One region of the Streptomyces sp. NPDC060002 genome, then DNA from elsewhere that is predicted to be linked to it. Evidence: riboswitches for the same ligand, from Rfam matches in the RefSeq annotation. Region 1 holds a riboswitch; the other holds the start of a gene.
What was found. A riboswitch is a leader RNA that binds a small molecule or an ion and turns the genes downstream of it on or off. The one in region 1 is predicted to bind cyclic di-AMP.
Positions count from the first base shown of each region.

Region 2: another riboswitch for cyclic di-AMP. It lies ahead of ACFWBD_RS15870 (C40 family peptidase); the one in region 1 lies ahead of ACFWBD_RS37695 (M23 family metallopeptidase).

Region 1 is NZ_JBHWUW010000075.1:21,392-25,560, reverse strand. Features, by position in the region: gene ribA (GTP cyclohydrolase II) at 1-47, opposite strand, end outside; gene ACFWBD_RS37710 (MarR family winged helix-turn-helix transcriptional regulator) at 199-714, opposite strand; gene ACFWBD_RS37705 (dihydrofolate reductase family protein) at 769-1,896, shown strand; tRNA gene ACFWBD_RS37700 (tRNA-Met) at 1,968-2,041, shown strand; cyclic di-AMP (ydaO/yuaA leader) riboswitch at 2,355-2,523, shown strand; gene ACFWBD_RS37695 (M23 family metallopeptidase) at 2,531-3,553, shown strand; gene ACFWBD_RS37690 (aldo/keto reductase) at 3,707-4,169, shown strand, end outside.
Region 2 is NZ_JBHWUW010000014.1:130,586-134,754, reverse strand. Features, by position in the region: partial or broken gene ACFWBD_RS15885 (ABC transporter permease) at 1-476, shown strand, start outside; partial or broken gene ACFWBD_RS15880 (ClpP family protease) at 434-883, shown strand; gene ACFWBD_RS15875 (hypothetical protein) at 891-1,205, shown strand; cyclic di-AMP (ydaO/yuaA leader) riboswitch at 1,548-1,759, shown strand; gene ACFWBD_RS15870 (C40 family peptidase) at 1,763-2,236, shown strand; gene ACFWBD_RS15865 (ATP-binding protein) at 2,295-2,777, opposite strand; gene ACFWBD_RS15860 (helix-turn-helix domain-containing protein) at 2,991-3,851, shown strand; gene ACFWBD_RS15855 (DUF397 domain-containing protein) at 3,861-4,103, shown strand; gene ACFWBD_RS15850 (8-amino-7-oxononanoate synthase) at 4,159-4,169, opposite strand, start outside.

The DNA.
Region 1 (4,169 bases):
GGTACCCGGACGCGGGCGCGTGGGGTGGCGGAGGGGGTGTCGGGCATGCGGTCTCCCGGGTCCGGAGGACGGTGGCAAGGCGGCACCGGGCCGCTTTGTGCTTCAGATTTGAAGCAGATCCAACGAATCGAGACCCTACCCCATGCTTTAAATTTGAAGCAACGGGATTGTGGCGCGCACCTCATGCGCCCGCGGTGATCAGGTTCCCGAACAGGGCGACGAGCGGCGGCGCCACGGCAGTTCCCGCGGGGCCGCCTCGTCGCCGTCCTGGAACCCCAGCACGACCTGCGTGAAGATCTCCTCCAGCTGCCCCACCTGCTCGGGAGTGAGCCGGTCGAAGAGGGCGGAGCGGACCGTCTCGACATGGCCGGGCGCCAGGTTCTCCAAGGCCGCCATACCCTGGTCCGTCAGGGCCGCGACGGTCCCGCGCTTGTCCCAGCGGCACTCCTCCCGCCGCAGCAGTCCGTCCTTCTCCAGGCGCGTCACCGCGTACGTCAGCCTGCTGCGGGTGATCTTCAGCTGCTCCGCGAGGTCGGTCATCCGCAGCCGCCGCTCCGGTGTCTCGGAGAGGTTGGCGAGGATGGAGTAGTACAGATGAGGCAGGCCGGCCTCCTGCTGGAGCTGCCGGTCGATCGCGTCCTCCAGCAGGAGGTAGCCGGCGACGTAGGCGCGCCAGGCGCGCTGCTCCTCAGGGGACAGCCAGCGAGTCGTCATACAGCCAGTGTAGGTTTGTTTCAAACTTGAACCAAGACCCGGGGAGCCGCGTCGATGCCGTACCCGTACGTCCTGCTGTCCGCCGCCGTGTCCCTCGACGGCTACCTGGACGACACCACGCCCGAGCGCCTGCTCCTGTCCGGCCGCGCCGACTTCGACCGCGTCGACGAGGTACGAGCCTCCGTCGACGCCATCCTCATCGGCGCCGGCACCATCCGCGCCGACAATCCCCGGCTCCTCGTGAACTCCCCCGAGCGCCGCGCCGCCCGGGTGGCCGCCGGCCGGCCGCCGTACCCCCTCAAGGTCACCGTCAGCGGCTCCGGCGACCTCGACCCGGCGGCGAACTTCTGGCACACGGGCGGCGAGAAGGTCGTGTACACGACGGAGAAGGGCGCCGCACGGGTCCGCGCCCTCGGCATCGCCGCGGACGCCGTCCCGCTCGGCCCCGAACTGGACTGGCGCCGTCTCCTCGAACACCTCCACGACGAGCGCGGGGTACGGCGCCTCATGGTCGAGGGCGGCGGAACGATCCACACCCAGCTGCTCCGGCAGGGCCTCGCCGACGAACTCCAGCTGGTCCTCGCCCCGCTCTTCGTGGGCGACCCGGCCGCGCCCCGCCTCTTCGGACCCGGCGGCTACCAGGGCGGACGCCTGCGCCTGGTGGAGAGCCGGCGCATCGAGGACGTCGTCCTGAACCGCTACGAGCCCACCGCCCCCGGCGCCGGACCGCTGCCCGCCGCAGCCGACAGGCACTGGCTGGCCCTCGCCTGCGAACTCGCGGCCGACTGTCCGCCGTCGGAGACCGCCTTCAGTGTCGGTGCGGTGATCGTGGCCGCCGACGGCACGGAGCTGGCCCGAGGCCACTCCCGCGAGGCCGGCGACCCGGTCGTGCACGCCGAGGAGGCGGCCCTCGCGAAGCTCGACCCCGCCGACCCCCGGCTGTCCGCGGCCACCGTCTACAGCAGCCTCGAACCCTGCGCCCGCCGCTCCTCCCGCCCGGCCCCCTGCGCCCGCCTCATCCTCGACGCGGGGCTGCGCAGGGTGGTCACGGCCTGGCGCGAGCCGGACACGTTCGTCACGGAGGCGGACGGGACCGGTCTGCTCACGGCCCAGGGCGTCGACGTCCTCGTGCTCCCGGAGCACGAGGAGCGGGCGAAGGAGCCGAACCGCCACCTCCTCTGAGGCCGCCGGGGCCCCGTGGATCAACCGATGTGCTTTCTGCCCCGCTGATGGCGTACAGTTGTGTTCATCGCCGCGGGGTGGAGCAGCTCGGTAGCTCGCTGGGCTCATAACCCAGAGGTCGCAGGTTCAAATCCTGTCCCCGCTACTGATGAACCGAAGGCCGGAATCCGAAAGGGCTCCGGCCTTCGGTCTTTTCGTCGACCGCTCCCTCACTCTTGGTGACCGGACGACCGCCCTGCGCATAACGACTGGGTCACCATCAAAACTTCCGTGACTGATGAAGCGTTTCCGGGGAATGTCGAGGCGCGGTCAACTCGCCCGTTTTTCACCGCTGCTGGCCCAAAAGTCCAGGCCGGAAATGTTGTTGATCAAGAGGAACAGCTTGGAAACCCACCCCCGGGTCTATTAACGTTCGATAACGCAGCGCGGTCGTCCCAGCCGGCACCAGAGTCGGCTCCGTGCGGCACGTGCCGAATCCCGCAAGGGAACCGGGGAACCACCACCTTGGGGTGAATCACGCGGAAGCCTTCGTGAACTCGCAGAGTCCACGACCGGTATACGCGCGTAGGAGACCTTCCCGCTCCGAACCCGTCAGCTAACCCGGTAGGCGACGGAAGGAAAGGAGTGCGCCCGCGTGGCGTCCAACCCGCCTGCCCCCGAGGCCCCTTACGCCCCCAGCCAGCGGTCCACCGAGACCTTCGGCTACGGCGGCTACCGCACCGACGAGGGCCCTTGGGAGGAGTGGAACCCCACCGCGGAGTCCACTCGCCCGGTACGCGGCAAGCACCGCGTCGCCAAGCAGCGCGGCGGCGGATTCGCCCGCAGCTCCACCGTCCTCGGCGTCGGCGTCATAGCCGCCGTCAGCGCGGGTGGCATGGCCAGCGCCAACACCGGCAAGGCGCCCGTCTCGATCTCGATGCCGGACCTGCCCAACGTGGGTTCGCTCATCTCCGACGACGAGCCCGCCCCGGAAACCGCCCCGGCCCTCGCCGGCTTCGGCTCCGAAGCCGCCGTGGACACCGAGGAGAACGCAGCCGACGCCGGCGAGGCACTGCGCAGCCGGATCATGGCGCAGGCCGAGTCACAGCAGTCGCAGGTCGAGGTCAAGGCCCTCGCCGCCGCGGCCAAGGCCGAGTCCGACGCCGCCGCCAAGGCCGAGAAGGAGGCGGAGGCCAAGGCCGCCGCCGCCAAGAAGAAGGCCGCCGAGGAAGCCGCCGCGAAGGCCGAGGCCGCGCGCCTGGCCGAGCTGGCCAAGCAGTACACGCTGCCGACCTCCTCGTACACCATCACCTCGACCTTCGGCCAGGCCGGTGCCCTCTGGTCCTCCGGCTACCACACGGGTCTGGACTTCGCCGCGCCGACGGGCACGCTCATCAAGGCCGTCCACAGCGGCACCATCACCGAGGCCGGCTGGGCCGGTTCCTACGGCTACCGCACCATCCTGACTCTGGACGACGGCACCGAGCTGTGGTTCTGCCACCAGTCGTCGATCAGCGTCAGTGTCGGCCAGAAGGTCGCCACCGGTGATGTGATCGGCCGCGTGGGCGCGACCGGGAACGTCACCGGGGCCCACCTCCACCTCGAGGTCCACCCGAACGGCAGCGCCGACGGCATCGACCCGGCGGCCTGGCTGCGCGGCAAGGGCCTCAACCCCTGACCGGTTCCTCTCCCGAGGACACCCTGATCCACCCCGGCAGCCCCGACGCCCTCCGCGTCGGGGCTGCCGTCCGTGCCGTCCACAGGCGCCGTTCACATGTTCTTCGCGTCACGCCCGGAATGGGCGGGCCGTCGGCGCCCGTTGAGACGAAGCATGACTTCTCTTCGCAAGCTCGGCTCCTCCGACCTCGAGGTCTTCCCGCTCTCCCTCGGCGGCAACGTCTTCGGCTGGACCGCCGACGAGACGGCCTCCTTCGCCGTACTCGACGCCTACGCGGCCGCGGGCGGCAACTTCGTCGACACCGCCGACTCCTACACGGCGTGGATCGAGGGAAACAGCGGTGGTGAGTCCGAGACCATCATCGGCAGGTGGGTGAAGGCCCGGGGCAACCGCGACGACGTCGTGATCGCCACCAAGGTGAGCCAGCACCCCGAGTTCCCCGGTCTGACCGCCGACAACATCAAGGCCGCCGCCGACGCCTCGCTCCGCCGTCTGGGCACCGACCACATCGACCTCTACTACACGCACTTCGACAAGCCCGAGGTGCCCGTCGAGGAGATCATCGGCGCGCTCGACGAGCTGGTGCGGGCGGGCAAGGTGCGGCACATCGCCGCCT
Region 2 (4,169 bases), on a different contig from region 1:
TCCGAGCTGCTGACCGCCTCGGCCGCGAGCCCACTGGTCGCGCAGCTGCTCCAGCAGGCGGCCGCGCAGCCTGCGGCCGCCTCGGGCACCCGGGTGAGGACGGTGGACGTGGTGGCGGCGCCGGCCGCCGACCCGCGCGGTTCGGCCCTCGGTGCGAGCGTGCTGCCGCTGGCCCTCGCCGGGATCGCGGCCGGCGCGGTGGCGTCCCTGCTGGGCCTGCGCGGGTCCGTGCCGTGATGGCGCTGGTCGGCGCCGCCGCCCTGGTCGGGCTGGTCGCCGCGGCGCTGGCGCACAGCTGGCTCGGGGTGCTCACCGGTGACTGGTGGGCGGAGGCCGCGGTGCTGGGGCTGTCGACGCTGGCGGTGAGCGCGGCGGTGGCGGGCTGTGCCGCGCTGCTCGGCACGCCGGGCATCGGAGTCGTGTCGTTCTTGGTGATGGGGACATCGCGCTGTACATCAACTCCCCCGGCGGCTCCTTCAGCGCGATGACGGCCCTCTACGACACCATCCGGTACGTCACCTGCGACGTGGAGACGACCTGCCTGGGCCAGGCGGGCTCGACCGCGGCGGTGCTGCCGGCGGCGGGCACTCCGGGCAAGCGGTACGCACTGCCGGGCGCGCGGATGACGATCCGCCAGCCGTCCCTGCCCGAGCCCTTCGAGGGACAGGCGAGCGACCTGGCCGTCCAGGCCGAGGAGCTGGCACGCACCCGCGCGAGCCTGGAGGAGATGCTCGTACGGCACACCGGGCGGACGCCGGAGCAGGTGACCGCGGACATCGAGCGGGACACGTTCCTCACCGCCCAGGAGGCCGTGGCGTACGGCCTGGTGGACGGAATCGTCCCCAGCCGCAAGGCCTCGGCCGGCACGCCCGGCGGGAGGTGAGCCGCCGATGGTGCCCGAGCTGCCCCCGCTGCCCCCACTGCCCGCGCTGACCCGCGCGGAGGCCGAGCTGACCGACGGTTACCTCGACGTGGTCGACATGCTCGGCCGGATCAACCCCGCCCACCACGGCGACACCTACCGCGGGCTGCGCGCCGCCCAGGCTCTGGTGACCAAGGCGGCCGCGCTGCGCGACGCGCTGACCCTGATGCACCAGCGGGGCGAGAGCGAGCTGCACGCGCCGACGCTCGCGCGGGCGCTGCGCGTCCTGGACGGGGAGCGCCGCACCGCGCGGGTCACGCTGCCCCCGCTCGCCGACAGTTGAGCCGACCGGCCGACCCCGGTCCGGACCCGGACACGCCGACGACGTGACGACCGGACCGGAGTCGAAACGGCCCAGAAGGCGTACCCCCGTTCGGCAGAACGTCTACTGTTCCCCCAGACGCCCAGAGGTTGCGCAAAAGGACGCACTTCGGGTGGAACAGGAGGCGTCACCGCTGGTGGGAGCCCCTGAGGCGCCCTGACACCTGATCACCCATCAGAGTGTTCACCCGAACGGGTGAGTGGTGAGTAACCCCACAAATCCCCGGTTCCGTTGGGAATTTCGGACATCGGTGAGCCAAGATCCCTGACTGACGACAAGCCCCCGCCACAAGCGGCGGGGCGGTCCGGGCGGACGCCGAGTCCTGCCGCCTCCCGGATGACCGGTCGACAGGAGTGCATCGGCAGGAGTGGAGGACCCAAGCACGACGGGTCGCCGGAACGGTCACGCCATGACCGGACCGAGCAGCCCTTGGGGTGAAGCCGCAGCAGCGGCCGGGCAACTTCGCCAGCCCGAATCCGACAGGTCATCCTTCACAGGCGGCTGACGAAGGGTTGCGCATGACTGCGCTCAATCGTGTCCCGTCGCTCATGGCCCGGGCCGGTACGGCCTCGGCTTTCGCCATCGCCGCCGTGGGCGGCTCGGTCGTGGTCCCGGGGCTCGCCCCCGACGCCGCGGCCGCCACACCGGCGACGAAGGCGCTCCAGATTGCGGCCTCCAAGAAGGGTGCCCCGTACAAGTACGGGGCCACCGGACCGAAGAGGTTCGACTGCTCCGGGCTCACGCTGTACTCGTTCAAGAAGGCGGGCAAGAGCCTGCCCCGGACGGCGGCCCAGCAGTACAACAAGACGAAGCACATCTCGTCGTCCAGCCGCAAGGCAGGCGACCTCGTGTTCTTCCACTCGGGCTCGAACGTGTACCACGTCGGGATCTACGCGGGTAAGGGCAAGATCTGGCACTCGCCGAAGACCGGCGACGTGGTGAAGCTCCAGAAGATCTGGACCAAGAGCGTCTGGTACGGGCGGGTCCGCTAGGGCCTGCCCGGGTCACGGGCTGGTTTTCCCGGGGCGGTGGGGGTGTCCTGACGCGCCTTCATCGCCCCGGGAGCTCACCCTCCGCCGGGGCCGTCAGAGCTCCGGTCACCGGCTCCGTCGCCGGGACGGCCCACGGGAGCTCGACGGTGACCGTCTTGCCGCCCTCCCGGGTGGGCCGCACTCTCAGCCTGCCGCCGCACTCCGCGGTCAGCCAGCGAATGATCACCATGCCTCGGCCGTTGTCCTGCTGGACGGCGGCCGGCAGTCGTTTGGGGAAGCGCGGGTGGCTGTCGGTGACCCCGACGCGCAGGTGTTCGTCGCGGTCGAGGACCAGCTCCACCGTGAAGGTGGGCGACTGCCCGAAGGTGTGCTGTACGGCGTTGGTGGCGAGTTCCGAGACGATCAGCCGGATGGCGTCGGCCGTCTCCGTGTCCGCCGGCAGACCCCATTCCCCGAGGACGTCGGCCACGAAGACGCGGGCCGTGGAGACCGAGGCGGGATCGCTCGGCAGAATGACGGATGCTTCCAGGTGATCTGCCATGGCGACGTCGTCCCTTTCCCACGGGACCGGGAGCCCGACACGGTGCGGATGGTTCGAGTACGGTCCCGGACTGGTGCTTCTTCGCCAGACTGCCATTACCGCGCCGGTCACGGGTGGGATCCACCAGGATATGCATATATCTGTCGCCCAATGCGGTGAACTCTGCGACGGCAGAGCGTATTTGGTCGGCCCGATAGGAGTAAGGAGGGACCCATGCAGCACGGTCCCGCGGTGCGTCGCCGAAAGCTGGGCGCCGAACTGCGCAATCTGCGCGCCCAGGCGGGGCTCACCAGTGGTGAGGCGGCCCGGCTCGTGGGCTGGCACCAGTCCAAGGTGAGCCGCATCGAGACCGGTATCAGTGGATCGAAACCGGCCGATGTGCGGTTACTCCTCGACGCCTATGGGGTCGAGGATCCGCAACTGCGGGAGCTGATGCTGGCGTTGGCGAGCGACGGCGGCAGTGGCGGCCGGGACCACTGGTGGCACGCCTACCGCGGGGTGCTGCCGCCCACCTATCGGGACTTCATCAGCCTGGAGTCGCAGGCGAGTGCGATGCGCACCCTGGAGACGACGGTGGTGCCGGGACTGCTGCAGACGCCCGAGTACGCACGCGCGGTGACCAGGGCGGCCGTGGAGGGGAGCGACGAGGACCAGCTCGACACCCTGGTGGAGGTACGGCTGGCCCGCCAGGACGTGCTGCGCGCGCAGCCGCCGCTGGAACTGTGCGCGGTACTGGACGAGGCGGTGCTGCGGCGGGAGGTGGGCGGACCCGAGGTGATGGCGCGACAGCTGGGCCGGCTCGTGGAAGCCGCCCGATTGCCCCAAGTGCGGCTCCAGGTACTGCCGTTCGCCGCCGGAGCCCATATCGGGGTAACCGGCCCTTTCGTTATCTTCTCATTTTCGCGCACTTCTGATCTGGACGTGGTTGTTCTCGACCACTTGACGAGTAGCCTCTATCTCGAACGGAAAGAAGACCTCCAGGCCTACACCGAGGCCTTCAACGCCCTTCGGGCGCACGCCCTTTCGCCCGGGGACTCATCGGATTACATCGCCGCGATAGCCGACGGCGCGTAAGGAGGCACCATGTCCGCACCACCGCGGAACGTACCTTCCAGTACCGATCCCGACCGTCTCCCGGATGTGCGGTGGCTGCGCAGCAGCTACAGCACGGGAGCGAACAACTGCGTGGAGACCGCCCGGCCGGCCTCCGGCCCCTGGGCCGGTCTGCTCGCCGTACGCGACTCCAAGGACCCGGCCGGACCCGCCCTGCTCTTCTCCCCCGAGAGCTGGTCGGGCTTCACGGCGGTGTTTTCGCGGGTTCGCTGACCGCACCGGAGTAGCCGGAGCAGTCAGCGGCGGTCCACGGCCGTGTCACGCCGACTCATGGTCGTG